2 linked regions of the Bradyrhizobium diazoefficiens genome follow. The protein of the gene in region 2 binds, or shares a complex with, the protein of the main gene of each other region. Links are inferred from orthologs where the notes say so. Each region holds a gene or a part of one and is shown on either strand. Other genes may lie near its edges. The genes, in order: xseA and JJB99_RS28240.

Region 1 (10,139 bases), 4.6 Mb from region 2 along the record:
GCAGGACAAGCGCGACCAGATGCAGCTCTGCATGGCCCAGGCGCGAATCGATTGCCTGAAGCAGGCGATCGATCAGAAAATCGTCGGCGAGCCGCGCAAGAGTTTCATCAAGACCTGCGTGGGCGGCGATGGCACGGAGCAGCAGTAATCATCGCGTGCCCGTGCCGTCACGGCTGCTTCAGCGCGCCCGGAAAATGCCGTTGCAGCACCGCGCCGGGCGTGGCGTAGGCTTCTTGCAGGTCGACGCTCCAGTACTTCAACTCGTCGAGCGGGATCCGCGTGTCGGATATCGCGCAGCGCACGAAGGTGCCCGGCGAGATCACGCGGAAATCGCCGTCGAGATATTGCACCTGCGCTTCGCCATGGCCCGAGGGGCCGAACTTGTTCAGCACGGTCGAAACTCTCCGTGGAATGCCCGTCAGGGCACGATGTGTTGGACGGGATGTAGCATAGATAGGGTGGCTTGTCCGCCCGTTAAACCCACCGGTTTGTGATGTTTTGCCGCCGCTTCCGCATGATAGTGCTTCGCGCGAAGGATGACTGGTTCCTCCTGCGGCAGAGTTCGATGTGCCTTCGACTGACAGCCCTGTTCCTGATGCTGCTGATGCCGGCCGCGCATGCTTCGCCGGCGCCGCAGCAGGTCGACATTCCGCTGTCGTCGGGCGTGCTCCATGCGCAGCTCTACAAGCCCGAGGGCGATGGGCCGTTTCCGACCGTGATTGCGCTGCATGGCTGTGGCGGCCTCGGCGGCCATGCCGATCCCGTGCAGCCGCGCTACCGCGAGTGGGCCGAGCGGCTGCTCAGGGAGGGCAATGCCGTGCTGCTGCCCGACAGCTACGGCTCGCGCGAGCTTGGCCCGCAATGCCGCGTCAAGGAGAGCCACGTCAAGGCGCGGCGCGAGCGCGTCGCCGATATCGCGGCCTCGCGCGCCTGGCTGATGAAGCAGACCTGGGTGGCGCGCAGCCGCATCAGCCTGATCGGCTGGGCCAACGGCGCCAGCGCGCTGCTCTGGGCGGTGCGGCCGCAGGGCGTGGCGCGCGACGCAAGCCCGGATTTCCGCGCCGCAATCGCGTTCTATCCGGACTGCCGGATCTCCGCCGGTCTCGGCTGGAGCACGCGGGTGCCGACCCTCGTGCTGATCGGCGGCAATGACGATGTCTCCTCGCCGCCGGCTTGCCGCCAGATGGTCGATGGCGCGCACGGCCGCAGCGCGCTCGCGCGCATCGTGGTCTATCCCGGCGCCTATCACGAGTTCGACCGCGCCAACACGCCGCTGCACACTGCCGCCGGCAGCAGCGATGCCGCCGCGCCCGAGCGCGGCCATCTCGGCACCGACACGGTGGCCCGCGCGGACGCGCAGAAGGAAGTCGCGGAGTGGCTGGCGCGGTAAGGGGGTGCCTTACAGCATGGTGGGATCAGGTTCGAATGCCGCAACGAGAGAGGTGCGCTCCCTCCCCCGCTTGCGGGGGAGGGTTGGGGAGAGGGTATCTCCGCAATCGACAACCCCCAAGAGGAGAGAGCCCTCACCCGGCGCGCGGGACGATGCTTTCGCATCGCCCGGGACGCGCCGACCTCTCCCGCAGCGGGAGAGGTGTACCGAGCCCGGGGCCGCTTGATTCAACCTAGGCCCATGCCGCCATCATTCGACCACGATGTCGATTAAACGCAATCCTCATGCGCAACCGCATCGCCCTGTTCTCGTCCGCCTTCATCGTCTTCACCGTCGCGATCCTCCTGTTCGAAGCCCACGCCGGCGCACCCCTGCGCGCGCCCGGACATTGCGGCTTCTGGACCACGATCGACGCGGGATTGTCGTGCCGGTGAACGGATTGCCTCCACACACGTGCTGTCATTGCCCGGCTTGACCGGGCGATCCAGGGCGGCTTCAACCGCTCGTCGCAACACTTCAGCAAAGGAGGTTGCGATGGAGAACTATGTGCGATCAGGTCGGCCCCGAGAGGCGCTACGAAGGCATTACAGACCGTTCTGGGCTGCGATTGCTTCGGGACGATCGAGCGAGGATGCTGCGGTTGAGGCCGGGGTGTCGCCGGCGATCGGAGTACGCTGGTTCCGGAGGGCAGGCGGTATGCCGCCAACACATTTATCGCGGTCGTCCAAGCCTGCATCGGAGCGCTACCTCTCGTTCGCGGAACGTGAGGAGATTGCCATCTTGCGTGCACAGGGTCATGGGGTGCGAGCGATCGCTCGTCGGCTCGATCGGCCTCCATGCACGATCTCTCGTGAACTCCGGCGCAATGTGGCGCGCCGCCACGGTGCTCCAGAGTACCGAGCGACCACAGCACAATGGCACGCTGATCGGTCTGCCCGACGGCCCAAGTTGGCGAAGTTGGCCGTCAATCCGGCCCTGCGGGATTATGTGCAGGACAGGCTTGCCGGTATGATCGCCAAGCCGGACGGGGAACTCCTCGTTGGCCCGAAGGTCGTGTGGAAGGGACGCCGGGCTGTGCATCGGCAAAACCGACGCTGGGCGAGGGCATGGAGCCCCGAACAGATTTCTCGGCGACTTCGGCTCGACTTTCCCGAGGATGAGGCGATGCGCATCAGTCACGAGGCGATCTATCAGGCGCTTTATGTGCAGGGTCGAGGAGCTTTGCGCCGCGAACTGACGGCCTGCTTGCGCACCGGGCGGGCATTGCGGATGCCGAGAGCGCGCGTCCGTAAAGGCCGAAGCTTCATTCCTTCCGAGATCATGATCAGTCAGCGTCCGGCGGAGGCCGCTGATCGCGCGGTGCCGGGCCACTGGGAAGGTGACCTCATTATGGGTCTGGGAAGCTCCGCGATCGGCACCCTGGTGGAGCGTACGACCCGTTTTACCATCCTGTTGCATCTGCCGCGTATGACGGACCAGGAACGGGAAGCTGGGGTGAAAGGATCTGCACTCGCCGGACATGGCGCTGAAGCCGTGCGCGACGCCATCACCCGCGCAATCTTCACCATGCCCGAGCAACTGCGCCGGTCGCTGACCTGGGATCAAGGAGCTGAGTTGGCTCAGCATGCACGTCTGAGAATTGACGCAGGCGTGCAGGTCTACTTCTGCGACCCTCATAGCCCATGGCAGCGCGGCACCAACGAGAACACCAATGGGTTGCTGCGCCAGTACTTTCCCAAAGGGACCGATCTCAGCATGCACAACGCCGATGACCTTGAGGGCGTCGCTCTTGCTCTCAATACCAGGCCTAGGAAAACCCTAGGCTGGAAAACACCAGCGGAAACTCTCGACCAATTGCTCCGAGTGAGCGATACACAGCGTGTTGCGACGAGCGATTGAATCCGCCCAGTACGCCGTGACGGCAGTGATGGAGCCGATAGGCCGCGGCGTCCTGGATTCCCAGCCTGCGCGGGGAATGACACCGAGGGTGGAGCGCCGTCGTCGTGCCTCAGAACAAGCTGCCCTGATCCACCGGCTTGCCCACGCGCTTCGGCGCTGGCTTGGCATCCTGTGCAGCCGACTTCGGCTGCGATGGCGCTCGCTTCGCCGTCGCAGCCGCGCGCTCCGCATCCGCCGTCGCGCCCACCCGGCCATCCGCGAACTCGATCTCGACACGCGCGCCGGGGCCGATTGCATCCGCGGCATGCACTGGATGTCCCGCCTCATCGCGCACCAAGGCAAAGCCGCGCGCGAGCACGCTGCGATAGGACAGCGCCGAGAGCAGCTTGCCGCTGTTCTCGACGCGGGCCTCTAACCGGTGCAGCAGCGTTGCCAGCGCGCGGCCCGCGCGTTCGGCCAGCCGATGCGTGCGCTCGCGCTGGCGGGCAATGGCGTTGCGCTGCGCCTGCGCGTTGGAGAGTTTTGAGGCGCGCAGGCGCACCTCGAGCCCGGCAAAGCGGTCGCGGCGCCGCCGCAACAGCGAGCGCGCGGAAAGGCCCAGCCGCTCGCCGCACACCGTGAGGCGATGATCGGCCTGCGAAATCTGGCCGTGCAGCACGCGCAGCGTCAGTTTTGCGCTTGCGGCGGTGAACCTGCGGAAATGCGCATGCGTGTTGGCCTTGAGGCCGCGGGGCAGGGACGCGTCTGCCGAATCCAGCCGTTGCCGCGGGATCGCCAGCAGATCGCCGGCCGCCGGCAGCGCGCGCGCGGCGGCCCGCAGCTCGCTCCGGCGGTTCTCATGGCCGCGCTGCCAGCAGGCGCGGGTGCGGCGGGCGAGATCGGCGACTTCGACGAACAGATCGCTGCGCACCGGCACCGCCATCTCGGCCGCGGCCGTCGGCGTCGGGGCGCGCTTGTCGGCGACGAAGTCGATCAGCGTGATGTCGGTCTCGTGGCCGACCGCCGAGATCAGCGGGATCATGCTCTCGCTGGCTGCGCGCACCACGATCTCCTCGTTGAACGACCAGAGATCCTCCAGCGAGCCGCCGCCGCGCGCGACGATGAGCACGTCGGGCCGCGGAATCCGGCCGCCCTCGGGCAGCGCGTTGAAGCCGCGGATCGCGGCCGCGACCTGCTCCGCCGAGCCTTCGCCCTGCACCTTGACCGGCCACACCAGCACGCGGCGGGGGAAGCGATCCTCCAGCCGATGCAGGATGTCGCGGATCACGGCGCCGGTCGGCGAGGTCACGACGCCGATCACATCAGGCAGCCACGGCAGCAGCTGCTTGCGCGCCTCGTCGAACAGGCCTTCGGCGGCGAGCTTCTTCTTGCGCTCCTCCATCAGCGCCATCAGCGCGCCGATGCCGGCCGGCTCCAGCGCCTCGATCACGATCTGGTATTTCGAGGAGCCCGGATAGGTCGTGAGCTTGCCTGTCGCGATGACCTCGAGCCCCTCCTGGGGCTTGAAGCGCATCCGGCCATGCACGCCCTTCCAGATCACCGCCTCGATCTTGGCGCTCTCGTCCTTGAGCGCGAAATAGCAATGGCCGGAGGAGTGCGCGCCGCGAAAGCCGGAGATCTCGCCGCGGACCCGGACGTGGCCGTAGGTGTCCTCCACCGTCCGCTTCAGGGATTGGGAGAGCTCGGAGACGGTGAATTCGGGCGCGTTGTTCAGTTGTTCCGCAGGCGGCATCGGCAAACGATTCGGCATTTTGGGGTCAGACCCGACGTTAAGGATTTTCGCAGCCCGGCGCCAATCCGGGGATTGATCGAAAGAGTACTCTGCACTATAGAGTTCTCTATTGATCGTGAGTTTTTAGCGGAGTCGGTCATGGCCGTGCGGTTGCTGCGAGGTGCTCTGAGCTTGCTGAAATGGGGGCTGGCTGCGCTCGGCGCAGTGGCGCTGCTGCTGACCGCCCTGATCGCGACGCCGCTGGAGCGGCCTGCCGAGATGCGCTCCGTCTCCGATTCCGCCAAGGGCATCGACTGGTCCACGCTTCCGCCGCTCGAGCGTTTCCAGGCCCGCGACGGCACTTGGCTCGGCTATCGCCACTACGCTGCCAGAGCGTTTTCAAGCGAAGTGGAAACCGGTTCGCGTGAAGAAAACGCGTCAAAACAAGAATCTGGAGCCCCGTTCCGATCCCATCGGAACGGAAACGGCTCCAACGGCGCTGCCAGCGGGGGCGGGGCCATCTTCATCCATGGCTCGTCGGGCTCCTCCGGCACCGTCAACCACGCGCTGACCCATGCGATCGCTTCGCGCGGCGTCGAAACCTGGGCGCTCGACATCCGCGGCCACGGCGCCTCGGGCACGCGCGGCGACATCGGCTATGTCGGCCAGCTCGAGGACGATCTCGTCGACTTCGTCGCCCATGTCCGCAAGAGCGCGCCCGACCTGCCGCTGACCCTGATCGGCCATTCCGCCGGCGCCGGCTTCTCGCTGCGCGTCGCGGCGACGCCGATCATGCAGGACCTGTTCGTCCGCACCGTGCTGGTCGCGCCCTATCTCGGCTACGACGCGCCGACCAACAGGCCGAAAGCCGGCGGCTGGGCCAACGCCGACCTGCCGCGCTTCTTCGCGCTGGCCGCATTGCGCAAGCTCGGCATCGACTGCTGCGCGCAGCTGCCGGTGCTGGCCTTCGCCGTGCCGCCGAATTCGGAGCGGATCCTGGTGCCGACCTATTCCGATCGTCTCATGCGCAACTTTGCGACGCGCGGCTATCGCCTCGACCTGCCGCTCGTGACGCATCCGATGACGATCTTCGGCGGCGCCGAGGACAAGATGATGATCTCGGACAAATATGCGGAGACCGTGCAGGCGATCAAATCCTCGGTCGATGTGAAGGTGATCGACGGTGTCAACCACATGGGCATGGTCACCCATCCGAAAGCGGTCTCCACTATCGCCGAGGACGTGGCGACGCGCGGCGCCGCGGGGAGCTGACCATGATGCGACCCATTGGCGGCAAACCGCGGGGGCTCCGTTGAAAAATCTGCTCGAGGCCGGAAAACTGCTGCTGCTCGACATGGCGGCGACGCTGTTCTTTCTCGCGCTCTATCTGCTGACGCACAATGTGACCCTGTCGGTCGTGCTTGGCATGATGCTGGGCGTCGCCCAGATCGGCTGGCAGTTCGCGCGTCGCAAGCCGGTCGATACCATGCAATGGATGAGCCTGCTTCTGGTGCTCGGGGCCGGCACCGTCACGCTGATCACCGCCGATCCGCGCTTCCTGATGATCAAGCCGAGTGTCGTCTACGTCATCGTCGGCGTCGTGATGCTGAAGCGGGGCTGGCTGAACCGTTATCTGCCGCCGATTGCGGTCGAGCTGGTGCCGGATATCGCCGTCATGGTCGGGTACGCTTGGTCGGCTTTGATGTTCTGTTCCGCCGCGCTGAACGTGATCGTGGCGCTCAATGTCGACTTCGGGGCCTGGTCGGCGACGATGTCGATCTACGGCCTCGCCAGCAAGGCCGCGATGTTCCTGATCAGTTACACCGTCATTCGCGCTTTCGCGGTTGCGCGCAAGCGGCGGCTGGCCGGCGTTCCGCCGCACGATGCCGAACTGAAAGGGACGACATGATCGACAGCAAGCAGGCTTCGGAAGCGCTGGCCGACATCGACGACACCGTTCGCCGCGTGCGGCAGTCGTTGATTTACCAGGTCTCCAGCCTCGCCATGCTGATGTGGGGGCTCCTCGCATTCGTCGGCAACATCGCAGGCTGGCTCTGGCCGCGCTACGGCCTCTATTTATGGATCGGCCTTTACGCCGCCTCGATCGTGGGCTTCGTCCTCATCGGCAGCTATCATCGGTCGCGGAACCGCATCCGCGTCTTCGACGGCCGCTATCTCCTGACGTTTCTGCTGATCGTCGCGTTCGGAATCTTCTGCTGCTATTTCGGCCAGTTCACGCCGCGCCAGCAAACCGCATTCTGGCCGATCTACATCATGCTGTTCTACATGATGGCCGGCGTCTGGTTCGGCCACGCCTTCCTCGTGATCGGCGCGACCATCATTACGCTGACGCTGATCGGCTATTTCTATGTCCCGGGGATATCGCTGCTGTTGTGGATGGCAGCCGTCAATGGCGGCGGTCTGACCGTCGGCGGCCTCTGGATGCGGCGGAGCTAGCATTGGCCGAGCTCGACGACATCATCCACCAGCCGCTGCGGCTCAAGATCATGGCGGCGCTGAACGCGCTGCCCGCAGAGGTCGGGCTGGAATTCGCGCGGCTGAAGAAGCTCACCGGCGCCACCGACGGCAATCTCGGCGCGCATATCGAGACGCTGGCGAAGGCTGGCTATGTCTCGGTGGAGAAGGCGTTCGTGGGCAAGAAGCCGCAGACGACGGTGAGGGCTACGGCCGCGGGGCGCGGGGCGTTCGCGCGGCACGTCGCGACGTTGCAGGAGATTATTGCGGGGAGGCAGGTGTAGGCCTCACTCCCGCCGCTCCCCCTATTGTCAACCGGCGCGTGCTCTTTCCGTCATCATTCCGCGGCGTCGCGAAGCGACGAGCCCGGAATCCATCGTTCCACCAACACTGCGGTTCAATGGATTCCGGGCTCGCGCTGGCGCGCCCCGGAATGATGGGCAGAACTTCGGAATTAGTGCACTACCGCAATATCCCGGAAGCGTTGACTGCTGCGGGCGAAGTCAATTACGTTGATTGGAAAGAGCGTCGGAAGACGATTCAGCGCGTTCGCGGCCTGACCTGGCCATCGATGTCTACGTAGCCGTGCGGCGCGGAATCAAACAGCATTGATTGCAGCAGATCGCGGTTTAGTTCGGCGATTTCTGTCGCTAGCCGTCGCAAGCGATCGAAGGTGGCGTGCCAAGTAAACGGAATAAGGCCATCGCGAACGTTAGTCTTTCGATTTTCTCCCGGATTGGGAAGCAGACCGGCGTCAGTGGTTTCTAGCCCCGCGGCGCTGGGCGAGTGGCGTTCCATTCCGCCGCCCCAGAGGCGATGAATAACCTCATCTCTCTGCGTATTTAGGTTCTGTATTCTGGGCACAAGACCGAGCATGTAGGCGCGATATGGATCGTGTGTCTTTAGTTCTATCAGTGTCACCCAGAATGCGAGGCTCTGCTTGAAACCTCTAATTTTCCTGTATTGCTCAAGGAGGTCCTTGTCCTGATTCATCAGGTGATGGGTGTTCATATCAATGTACCATTCGGCGTGGGACCACTGCACTACTACCATCCCAATTGCCCAAAGCTGGCGATTGGAGATACCGGGGTCCATCACGTACCGTTGGCGAGCAGGGAAAACCAAAGGTTCGTTCTCAAGCATGGCTGAGTCCGTTAGATGTGGAGCTACAAAGGAGATTACGGTGACAGCTGATGCATTGGCTCTGGAACTTAGTGCACCGTAATCATGATTCAAAACCTAACGGTAATTATGCAGGCTTCTTGCACCACCACCAACGCTTCGATTCGGCTCGGCATAGGTTCTGTCGATGATCGGGCGACAGCGCCGCTTAGTCTCTTCGACGAACCCCTCAATGCGGACATCCAGCGATCCACGCTAGGGTAATCCGCAAGGTACACCTCAGCCATGGCGTCCCATGCGGTCACTCTCCATTCGTGTCCGCCGGTTGTCGGCAGCCTGCCCGACGAGGGGGCGATAGGAATATGGTGACAGTGTACTGAACCATGTCAGCTAATGAGTTCGGCTTTGGAGCGTGGTGCACTGTCGCCTTAATCCATTAAATTTGATCTTCCGGGTCTGCGACCTGCTTGAGGGGCAATCGGGGGTAGTCATCAAGTGAACCAAAATGATCGAATCCTTGATCTTCCAAGTAGGTCCTAATCCGCCCCATGTCCGCTGTGGTCATCTCGCGCATGTTCCTTATTTTCGAACGTCCGCAGAGGTCATTGTCAGCGAGACCAAGTCTGAAAGAAACTCTTTCGCGACCCCTCTGAAGTCGTCCACAGTCAAATTCGATAACTCGGAATTTCCCTCGTAAATGTTTGCGGATGATACTGCGATTAAAAATCCGTGCGAATAATCAACATTCTTTTCTGTTCGATGAAGCAACTCACGCATGTTGATCGCTTTGTTGTTCAAATATGCCACTGCAAGGCAGAACAGAACCCACCTGCCGCTCGTAGACGTTTCAGCTGCGAATCGTCTTAAATCAAAACTTGGCGCGATTGGCGCGCTCTTGCCGTCAGTTGGCGTCACGGTCTGGTTTTTTTGATCTTGGTTGCGTGCAGCCTCTGCCATCTCGCTCAAACGTTGATCGATGCCGCCAGTTCTTTCGGACAGATTACGCAGGTCACTGGAGAGGGCCGTTGACGATGCAGATAAAGTCGACGCGATTGCCTTGACGTCAGAGATTGACGAGACCAACGACGCCAAGTTCGTCTCTAATCCTTGGTTGGAATAAATTGCGTAGCCAATCGCCAGGACAGCCAGCAACAGTGAAGCCAACGTCAGAGCGAACCCCAGATAATCGGTGAGCTTAGGAACGTCGGACCACTTCACCGTTAGAACGCCGATGAGGATGCTCAGTAAGATGAACAAGATGTAGCGTTCATGAAGCTTGCGCCGCAGCACTTCGTCTTTATTCCACCCGTCGTCTGGCATGACATTCCTGATATCTTGTTTCAGTTGACGTGCGTTTGGCGCCGCTCGAAAATCAGCTCGGAACGCGCCCGCTCGCCAAAAGCAGTAAAGGCCTTACAGAATATTTTAGGTTGCTGGTGAACATGCCACGAACGTGAACTCAAGCCCAGGTTTTGTGAGCAGTTCACAATGCTTAAATGGAATGGGGGCGAAGACCCTCGCGGTCAAAGCGTCGGAGCCGCA
Region 2 (10,003 bases):
CGGCGGATTCATCGTCCTCGGTGGACCAGACGGCGTAGCCGTTCACGGCTGCTCGCCGGCGCCCATCCACATCCTCATAGCGAGCTACTGTGAGCTCCGTCATCCCCGCGCGATGGCGAAGCCATTGTCGCTGGAGGTGCGAGTGGCGCGATGCAAAGATTCCGACGGCAATCACGTTTCGGGATGGGCGTCGCTGGAACCGAGTGAAGCGACGCCCGCGCCAGCTCCGCTGGCATTTGCGGCGTTGGTCGCGTATAATTTTGCGCATTATTCTGACGGTTACCTGAATGCCCTGCTTCGCTCGTTCCTGCGCTCTTGCAACTCTCGTCACGCTGCTCTGCCTCAGTGGCGCGCCTGTCCATGCGCAGGTCGCGCCGCTGCAATATTGGATCCCGGGCGGGCCTTTCGGTTTCGGCGGCAGCGCCGTCGAGAGCAGTGATGGCTACGGCAATTTTCCGAGCTTCAATGCAGGCACTGCCAATGGCGGATACGATTTTCGCCCGGGCTTTTTCGTCGGAAGCCAGCGCGGCAGCCTGGGCTTGAGCGGCTTCAGCCAGCCCGCGCCGACCGGCAATTTCAGTGCGCTCTCCTATGACAGCACGCAGTTCGGTTACAACACCAAAACGGCAGGCGGCATGCCTGTCACGTTCTTTGCAGGTTTCGACACGCTCAAATTCGGCAACGGCATCGGCAGCTCGCTCGCCCCGTTGACCTCGGGCGCAGCACCAGGATACAGCGCATTTGCGGGCGTCGAATTCAAGCCGACTTCCAACCTCAGCCTGTCGTTCGGGGCCGGGTTTACCCAACAGGATTCGGGTCGCATGGACAGCGACATCAGATCGAACATGCTGCCCGGCGAGTCGCCGGCGCTGAGTGGGCTTCGTCGTTAGCGCGAGAACTTCGCCACCAGTTCCACATGCGGCGTGTGGCGGAATTGGTCGACCGGCACGACGGTCTCGATCTTGTAGCCGCCGTCGATCAAGAGCCGCGCATCGCGGGCAAACGTCGCGACGTTGCAGGAGACCGCAACCACCACTGGCACCTTGCTCGCAGCAAGCTTCAGCGCCTGCGCCTGCGCGCCCTGGCGCGGCGGGTCGAACACCACAGCATCGAAGTCGCGCAGCTCCGGCGGCACCAGCGGGCGGCGGAACAGGTCACGCGGCTCGGCCTTGATCGGCTTCAGGCCGGGCGTGCGCGCGGCCTTGGCCAGCGCCGCGATGGCGCCGGCGTCGTTGTCGTAGGCTGTGACGCGCGCCTTCTCTGCAAGCCGTAGCGCGAATGGACCGACGCCGCAGAAGAGATCGAGAACCTCCTTGGCCTTGCCGACACGCTCGGCGACGAGGGCGGCCAGCGTCTCGTCGCCCGCGACGGTTGCTTGCAGGAACGAGCCCGGCGGCAGCGTCACTTCAGTGCGGCCCATCTTGACGATCGGCGCGAGGCGTTGCAGCACCAACTCGCCATGCCGCGTCAGTCGCGCCAGCTGATGCTGCTCGGCAACGCGCGACAGCGCGGTGACGATCGCTGTCGGCAGCGGGCCTGAGCCGCGCACGTCGATGTCGAGGCCGTTGGCGGTGGCGGTGACCTGGATGTCGAGCGGCTTTGTCACCGGCATCTTCGAGGTCAGCAGTTCGGCGACCGCCCAAGCGGCATCGAGCGCGCCGTCGAGCGCGGGATCGAGGATCGGGCAGCGATGGATCGGGATCACGTCGTGCGAGCCTGCCGCCGAGAAGCCGACCTTGAGCACGTCATGCGTGCCGAATCTTCCATGAAGCGTGACGCGCCGGCGCCCCGCGCCGTGGGCATCGACCAGCGGCGCCACCTCGCATGCGATGCCGGCTTGCGTGAGGGTCTGGAGCACAATGCCGCGCTTCCAGGCGTGGTAGGGTTCGGCCGCCCAGTGCTGGATCGCGCAGCCGCCGCAGACGCCGAAATGCGGACAGAACGGTTCGATGCGCTCGGGGCTGGCGGCATCCACCGCCAGCAGCTTGCGGCGGTCGGGATGCTGGCCCAAGGCGTGATCGACCTCGACGGTCTCGCCGCCGAGCGCAAACGGCACATAGATCGCATCGCCCGCGTCGCGCGAGACGCCGTCGCCGCGATGGCCGACGTGATCGATCCTCAAGCGCTCAACCACGGCGCGCGCCCAGGAAGAATTCGATATTGCCGTCGCCGCCTGCGATGGAGGAGGGGAACACCTCGATATCGGTACAGCCGAGCGAAGCGGCAAAGGCCGCGATGTCATCGCAGATTTGCCGATGCACGGCGGCGTCGCGAATGATGCCCTTCTTGTTGTGCTTTCTGTCAGCCTCGAATTGCGGCTTGATCAGCGCCAGCAGGCTCATGGGCGCTGCCGCCAGCGACAGCGCCACCGGTAGCACAATCTTCAGCGAGATGAAGCTGACGTCGATGACGACGACATCGGGCCGCGCCGGCAGCCGCTTGCCCTCATAGCTGCGAATGTCCGTCTCCTCCATCGACACGATTTTTGGATGACCGCGCAGCGAGGGATGCAGCTGGCCGGTGCCGACATCGACAGCAAAGACGAGACTCGCGCCGTTCGCCAGCAGCACCTCGGTGAACCCGCCGGTGGAGGCGCCGACGTCAAGGCAGACATGATCCTCGATCTCGATGGGATAGCGTTCCAGCGCACCGGCGAGCTTGACGCCGCCGCGCGACACGTAGGGGTGCGCGGGCTCGGCCTGGATCACCGCGTCCTCGGCGACCGTCTCCGAAGGTTTTGCCACGTGCCTGTCATCGGCCGTCACGAGGCCGGCCTCGATCGCCGCGCGCGCCCGCGCCCGGCTCTCGAACAGGCCGCGCTCGACCAGCAGAACATCCGCGCGCTTGCGGGCAGGGGGCATGATCTCTCCGGAGACGATTGAAACGTCTATGTAGCGATCAATCGCGCGGCCGCCATCCGGACGCAAGTCTCGAACGCGGCCAGATCGTGCCAGACATCGATCGGCATCGTGGCCGGCGTCACCAGCGGGCAACCATGCAGCTCCAGCCCATGGATCATCATGAGGTTGTCGGCGAGGCCAAAATCCTCGACCGTCAGCCCCTGCGCATCGACCAGCCGCCCGTCCTCGGACGTCACATCCATGAAGCGGCCGAGACGGTCGGCGTAGGTGGCGCCGTCGTTGGAATAAGCGAGGCAGAATTTGCGGCGGCCGGCCATGTAGCCGAGCTCGTAGACGGTGCCGGGATCGGCGCCGGCGCCGCGGAACGGGGTGAGATTGGCGATGGTGGCATCGGCCTCGTCCATCATCGCCTCATTGCCGCAAAAAATCTGCCGCGAGGCATCGGGCGCGGCGAGGTCGATCGCGTTGTCGAGCGGATAGAGGCCGCTGAGGCCATGGGCGGCGCAGATCTCGACCTTGCGCCGGCCGACCTCGACCGCATCCGGCAGGAACACGTCGGGGCCTGCCAGATAGATTTTCATGGAGTGAATGCTCTGAAGAAATCAGACGAGCTACAAGCCGCGGCGAAAGCTGCGCTCCCTCCCCCGCTTGCGGGGGAGGGTTGGGGAGAGGGTATCTCGGCAACGAAGACTCCCCCAGAGGAGAGAGCCCTCACCCGCGCCTTCGGCACGACCTCTCCCGCAAGCGGGAGAGGTGAACAATCAAGCCAGCTTGACCGTCTCGGTCTTGTCGTCCTTGCCGAGCGCCTCGAACACCTTGGCGACGATGCCCTTGGCGTCGAGACCGGCGCGGGCGTACATCGCGGCCGGCGTGTCGTGGTCCTGGAACACGTCGGGCAGCACCATGGAGCGGAACTTGACCATGCCGGTGTCGAGCACGCCCTGATCGGTCAGGTACTGCGCGACATGCGAGCCGAAGCCGCCGATCGCGCCTTCCTCGATCGTGATCAGGATCTCGTGGTCGCGCGCGAGCTTGAGCACCAGCTCGGTGTCGAGCGGCTTCATGAAGCGGGCGTCAGCGATCGAGGTGGACAGGCCAAGGGCTGCGAGCTCGTCGGCCGCCTTCTCGCATTCGGCGAGGCGCGTGCCAAAGGAGAGCAGGGCGATCTTGCTGCCCTGGCGGATCATGCGGCCCTTGCCGATCTCGAGCGGAATGCCGACTTCGGGCATCTCGATGCCGCGGCCTTCGCCGCGCGGATAGCGCAGCGAGCTCGGGCGGTCGTTGATCGCGACCTGGGTCGCAACCATGTGCACGAGCTCGGCTTCGTCCGCCGCCGCCATGATCACCATGTTGGGCAGGCAGCCGAGATAAGCATTGTCGAACGAGCCGGCATGGGTCGCGCCGTCGGCGCCGACGAGGCCGGCGCGGTCGATGGCGAAGCGCACGGGCAGGCTCTGGATCGCGACGTCATGCACGATCTGGTCGTAGCCGCGCTGCAGGAAGGTCGAATAGATCGCGCAGAACGGCTTGTAGCCTTCGGTCGCAAGACCGGCGGCGAAGGTCACAGCGTGCTGCTCGGCGATACCGACGTCGAAGGTGCGGTCCGGGAAGGCCTTGTTGAAGATGTCGACGCCGGTGCCCGACGGCATCGCCGCGGTGATGGCGACGATCTTGTCGTCCTTCTGCGCTTCCTTGACCAGGCTCTGGCCGAACACGTTCTGATAGGCTGGCGCGTTCGGCTTGGCCTTGGCTTGCGTACCGGTGGCGACGTCGAACTTGACCACCGCATGATACTTGTCGGCGGAGGCTTCCGCCGGGCCGTAGCCCTTGCCCTTCTGCGTCACGACATGGACCAGGATCGGGCCGGTCTCCATGTCGCGCACGTTCTTCAGCACGGGCAGGAGATGGTCGAGGTTATGGCCGTCGATCGGGCCGACGTAGTAGAAGCCGAGCTCCTCGAACAGCGTGCCGCCGTCCATCATGAAGCCGCGGGAATATTCTTCGACGCGATTGGCGCGGTTGGCGATGATCTTGGGCAGGCGCTTGTTGATCTGCTTGGCCGCATCGCGCAGCGTGCGGTAGGTCTTGCCGGAGTAGAGGCGCGATAGATAGGCGCTCATGGCGCCGACCGGCGGCGCGATCGACATGTCATTGTCGTTGAGGATGACGATCAGGCGCGAGTTCATCGCGCCGGCGTTGTTCATGGCCTCATAGGCCATGCCGGCCGACATCGCGCCGTCACCGATCACTGCGATAACGTTGTTCTTGCCGCCCGAGAGATCGCGCGCGACCGCCATGCCGAGGCCGGCCGAGATCGAGGTCGAGGAATGCGCGGCGCCGAACGGATCGTAATCGCTCTCGCTGCGCTTGGTGAAACCGGACAGGCCGCCGCCGGTGCGCAGCGTGCGGATGCGGTCGCGCCGGCCGGTGAGGATCTTGTGCGGATAGGCCTGATGGCCGACGTCCCAGATCAGCCGGTCGCGCGGCGTATCGAAGACGTAATGGATCGCGGTGGTGAGCTCGACCACGCCGAGGCCGGCGCCGAAGTGACCGCCGGTCACCGAAACGGCATCGATGGTCTCCTGCCGCAGCTCGTCGGCGACCTGGCGAACCTGCTCGACCTTGAGCTTGCGCAGGTCGTCCGGGGTCCGGATAGTGTCGAGAAGCGGCGTTTTACTGTATGCGTTCACGGCGATTTCCAATTTGTCAGCGCCGGAAGGTCATTCCGGCGCGCGATGGGTTTGCACAATATCGGCGCAGCGCGAGTCCTAAAACCGTCGGAGCCACCTGCCTGGGGCAAGGCCCCGTCTTCAAGCTTAGGTGAGCTTAAGTGCGCTCCGGTTCAGTCTCTGTGATCCCTGTCACTTAGATCGGCTTCGTCCGTCCCAGCCAATTTCATCAGCAGATTGAAGCGCTTGTCGTCGGCAATCGATGCCCACGCAAGGCTTGCAAAAAGCCACACTCCGCGCAGCTTTACACCAAACCTTGGGCCAAAGCCAACCCGCCCGGCCGATTGCGGCCATGCAGCTGCAACCGGCGCGCCAGATTGGTTAACTCTAGGCCTTGACGGCCGGTTCCCTTCTGCCGGCTTCGTTGGCCGCGCTTTTCGCTCGAATGAGGGGCCTTTTGCCTCCTCAGCAGGCCTGGTTCCGGCGGGGGGAACATTGTCCCCGCCAGTTCCGGGACCGGAACGCCATGCGGGACTCTGTCGTGAAGACAATGCAAACGGGCCTGCCGCCCGAGGACACTGCACGCGGCCGGGGCTGCAAATGGAACGGCGTGCCGGCCTTTACTGCACGTCGAGCGGCGCGGTGCCGGTGGCCTGCCCGCTGGCATCGGTGGTGATCTTGTCGACGCGGGCCTCGGCCTGGCGCAGCAGGTCCTCGCAGCGGCGCTTCAAGGCCTCGCCGCGCTCGTAGATCGTCACGGATTCCTCGAGCGGCACCTTGCCCTCCTCGAGCCGCTTCACGATCATTTCGAGTTCCTCGATCGCGCGCTCGAAGGTGAGCCTGGAGACGTCGACTTGGGTGTTTTCGGCCATATCCGTTTCCGATTGCCCGATTCGCTTCTCTTGCAAAACAGCAGAGTTTTGCGGGCTTAATGTGGCGGTGCGTCAGGCGCCCATCAGGGCGCCGACATGCGCCGTAACAGATTCTTTCAATCCTTGCAGGTCATAGCCGCCTTCGAGCACCGAGACAACGCGCCCGCCTGCGGACTTGTCGGCAAGGTCCATCAGCTTGCGCGTGACCCAGCTGTAGTCCTCCGCGCGCAAGTTCAGCGAGGCCAGCGGATCGCGGTAATGCGCGTCGAAGCCGGCGGAGATGACGAGCAGCTCGGGGCTGAATTTTTCCAGCCGCGGCAGGATCAGACTCTCGAACGCGGCGCGGAATTCCGGGCCGCCGTCTTCGGAAGCGAGCGGCGCGTTGACGATGGTGTCGTGCTCGCCGCGCTCGCCCTTCGCGCCGGTGCCTGGGAACAGCGGCATCTGGTGCGTCGAGCAGTACATCACCGTCGGGTCCGACCAGAAGATGTCCTGCGTGCCGTTGCCGTGATGCACGTCGAAATCGACGATGGCGGCGCGCTCGATGCCGAATTTGCGCTGCGCATGGCGCGCGGCGATCGCGACATTGTCGAAGAAGCAAAAGCCCATCGGCTTGCCGATCTCGGCGTGGTGGCCGGGTGGGCGCACCGCGACGAAGGCGTTGCGGTGCTCGCCATTCATCACCGCCTCGGTCGCCGCCACCGCTCCGCCGACGCCGCGCATGACCGCTTCCCATGTACCAGGCGACATCGAGGTGTCGCCGTCGATATAGACCTGGCCGCTGGTCGGCGCGATGTGGCGCAGCTCGGTCACGTAATGTTCGTTGTGGCACAACGTGACGAGATCGAGATCGCCTTCCGGCGCGAGGTCGCGCGCCAGGAACTGGAAGCGCTCATGCGACAGCGCTTCCTCCACCGCGCGCAGACGGTCCGGCCGTTCCGGATGTCCCGGCGGGGTGACGTGGTCGAGGCAGGCCTTGTGGGAGAGGAGAAGCGTGCTCATCAGGTCGGCCTCATGGAGTGCGGGCTCTCGCCGTCGTTGGCGCATCCGGCGCAAAAACGCAATGCAAAACCCAATCTATGCGTTCCCCGGGGAATGGCAAAGGGCGGTCCCGCGGCAGTCCGTTTGATCCGGATCAATTCACGCGCAGGATGCGGGTCGGCGGCAATGGCCCAATCGGGCCGTGCGCGCGGAAGAACGCGAACAGCGCGTCCGCGTCATAGCCGCCATATTGTGGCGAGGTACCCTGCTTGGCGACTGTGAAACCGTCGCCGCCGACGGCGAGGTAATCGTTGAGGGTGACGCGGTAGCCGCTGCCGGCTTCGATCGGCCTGCCGTTGAGCGTGATCTTGTCAGCCATCACGCGCTCGCCGAACGGTTTTGCCGCGTCCCAAGTGTAGCTGAATCCGTTCGACACTTGCAGGATCCGCGGCCGCTTCGGATCGAGCCATTGCTGCTCCAGCAGTTCCTTGAGCTGGCTGCCGGTCAGCGTCATCGTAACGAGGCGGTTGCGGAACGGCTGGCTGGCGAACACATCGCCGAATGAGACGGCCCCGTTCTCCTTCGGCACGATATCGATGCGGATGCCGCCGGGATTGGTGAGCGCGATGACGGCGCTGCCGTCCTTGGCGTCTCTCGTCGCGGCGAGCTGCGCGTCCGCGATGACGTCGCCGAGTACGCTTTCGCCGGCCTCGTTCGGCACGCGCGACAACGTTTGCGTCACTGATCCTGCCGGACGGTTGGCGATCGGCGCCGACAGTCTGTCATAGGCCTCGATCAGCGCGGTCTGCTCGGGATCCCTGGCGAGCGAGGAATTGGCAACGATGACATTGTCGGCCTTGGCGCTGATCACGTCGCGGCTCGCCGGATCGAGCTTGAGGTCGATCGCGGTGACCAAGGTGCCGTATTTGTCGCCGCTGGTGACGAGCCGTCCGTCGATCTGGCAAACATAGGCACGATGCGTATGGCCGCTGACGACGATGTCCACGGCGCGATCGAATTTCTTGACGATGTCGACGATCGGGCCCGAAATGCCGGGGCACTCGTTGTAATCGCCGACCGGCTCGCCGCCTTCGTGGATCAGCACCACGATGGCTTCGACCCCGCGCGCCTTCAACTGCGGCACGAGTGCGTTCACCGTTTCCGCCTCATCGCGGAATTCGAGGCCGGCAATGCCTGTGGGCGAGACAATGCCGGCGGTGCCCTTCAAGGTCAGGCCGATGAAGGCGACGGGGATGCCGTCGAATTCCCTGATCTCGTAGGGCGGCAGCACGCTCTTGCCGGTCGCGCTCTCCACGGTGGAGGCCGCGAGATAGTGGAATTTGGCTCCCAGAAAGGGATGCGGGCCCTGGCAGCCGTCGACGGGATGGCAGCCGCCATTCTGCATCCTGAGCAGCTCGGTCTTGCCCTCGTCGAACTCGTGATTGCCGACCGAGGTGATCGCCAGCCCCATCATCGAAAGCGCCTCGACCGAAGGCTCGTCGTGGAACATCGCCGACAGGAACGGGCTCGCGCCGATCAGATCGCCGGCGGCGACGAAGATCGTGTTCCTGTGCCCCTCGCGCAGCTGCTTCACCAGCGTCGCCATGTATTCGGCGCCGCCGGCGGCAACCGTGACCTTCCTGGTCTTGCCTTCGGGATCATTGATGCGGATGCCGCCCGGCGGCGGGCGCAGATTGCCGTGGAAATCGTTGATCGCGAGAATGCGCAGCTCGACCGGCGCTGCGGTTTGCGCGGAAGCGGGCAGGGTGGAGATGAGCGCGAGCGCAGCAAGGAGTAGGTATTTCATGGAACAGGACTAATCAATTCCGCGCGAAGATTTTCACGAAGGTTCGTCTTGAACGAGCGGCACGCTCCCACCCGCCCCTCGAGGGGGCAGGTCGGTTCGCATGGGATGCGAACCGGGGCGGGGTGACAGAGCATCCTCGCCGAGGTGTTGGAGAGGTTTGCGAATTGGCTAGGCGTATCGGCGAGAGTCTTTGCGTGGCTCACCCCACCCCGCTCGCGCGTTGCGCGAGGGACCGTCCCCCTCCAGGGGAGGGTGGCGGCCGAGCGAGCCTCACCGCCTCTTCCTGTTCGCGAACGCGTTGAACGCGGCGATGGCTTCGTCCGACTTCAGCCGCTCGCCGAACAGATGGGCTTCCTGGTCGATGCGGCGAGTGAGCTCTTCCGGCGCTGCGCGCAGCAATCTGCGCGAGGTCGCGACCGCCTCGGCCGGCAGCTTGCAGATCTCGCGCGCCACCTTGCGGGCCTCGACCTCGGTATGTCCCGGCGACACCACCGTATTGACGAAGCCTGCAACGTGGGCCTCTTCGGCGGTAAAGGTCCGTCCCATCACCAGCATGGCGAAGGCGCGCTGGTAACCCATCGTGCGCGGCATCAGCAGGCTGGCCGCGCCGACCGGCACGAGGCCGAGATTGATGTAGGGCGCCGAGAAGGTCGCGGCCGTGGACGCCAGCACGTAGTCGCAATGGAACAGCAGCACGGTGCCCATGCCGATCGAGGCGCCGTCGACGGCCGCGATGATCGGCTTGACGTTGAGCGAGAGCGAATAGAGAAACTTGGCGCCATTCGACAGCGTCTCCGGGCGCGCAGCGTCGGC

What was found.
Region 1: the proteins of JJB99_RS28240 (region 2) and xseA are in contact, whole or in part, in a cryo-EM structure (PDB 8TXR), measured with the Escherichia coli proteins. The link is inferred for Bradyrhizobium diazoefficiens from one-to-one orthologs.

The regions. Positions count from the first base shown.
Region 1 is NZ_CP067100.1:1,381,852-1,391,990, forward strand. What follows is about bases 2,711-5,610. They hold xseA (exodeoxyribonuclease VII large subunit), read right to left. Parts: upstream 5,022-5,610; coding sequence 3,399-5,021; downstream 2,711-3,398. Other genes in these bases: JJB99_RS06540 (IS30 family transposase), read left to right, coding at 2,711-3,289; JJB99_RS06550 (alpha/beta hydrolase), read left to right, coding at 5,160-5,610. Outside these bases: JJB99_RS06520 (hypothetical protein), read left to right, coding at 1-148; JJB99_RS06525 (DUF2093 domain-containing protein), read right to left, coding at 168-392; JJB99_RS06530 (dienelactone hydrolase family protein), read left to right, coding at 566-1,390; JJB99_RS06535 (hypothetical protein), read left to right, coding at 1,675-1,824; more of JJB99_RS06540, read left to right, coding at 1,925-2,710; more of JJB99_RS06550, read left to right, coding at 5,611-6,272; JJB99_RS06555 (septation protein IspZ), read left to right, coding at 6,313-6,909; JJB99_RS06560 (hypothetical protein), read left to right, coding at 6,906-7,457; JJB99_RS06565 (winged helix-turn-helix domain-containing protein), read left to right, coding at 7,460-7,759; JJB99_RS06570 (hypothetical protein), read right to left, coding at 8,016-8,618; JJB99_RS06575 (hypothetical protein), read right to left, coding at 9,177-9,917. UniProt on the Escherichia coli protein: Bidirectionally degrades single-stranded DNA into large acid-insoluble oligonucleotides, which are then degraded further into small acid-soluble oligonucleotides.
Region 2 is NZ_CP067100.1:5,939,624-5,949,626, reverse strand. The notes cover bases 4,777-7,540. They hold JJB99_RS28240 (exodeoxyribonuclease VII small subunit), read right to left. Parts: upstream 6,403-7,540; coding sequence 6,151-6,402; downstream 4,777-6,150. Other genes in these bases: JJB99_RS28230 (bifunctional metallophosphatase/5'-nucleotidase), read right to left, coding at 7,538-7,540; JJB99_RS28235 (histone deacetylase family protein), read right to left, coding at 6,475-7,404; dxs (1-deoxy-D-xylulose-5-phosphate synthase), read right to left, coding at 4,777-5,551. Outside these bases: JJB99_RS28270 (hypothetical protein), read left to right, coding at 1-38; JJB99_RS28265 (hypothetical protein), read left to right, coding at 288-890; JJB99_RS28260 (class I SAM-dependent RNA methyltransferase), read right to left, coding at 887-2,134; JJB99_RS28255 (TlyA family RNA methyltransferase), read right to left, coding at 2,127-2,861; JJB99_RS28250 (nucleoside 2-deoxyribosyltransferase), read right to left, coding at 2,888-3,442; more of dxs, read right to left, coding at 3,623-4,776; more of JJB99_RS28230, read right to left, coding at 7,541-9,190; JJB99_RS28225 (enoyl-CoA hydratase-related protein), read right to left, coding at 9,461-10,003. UniProt on the Escherichia coli protein: Bidirectionally degrades single-stranded DNA into large acid-insoluble oligonucleotides, which are then degraded further into small acid-soluble oligonucleotides.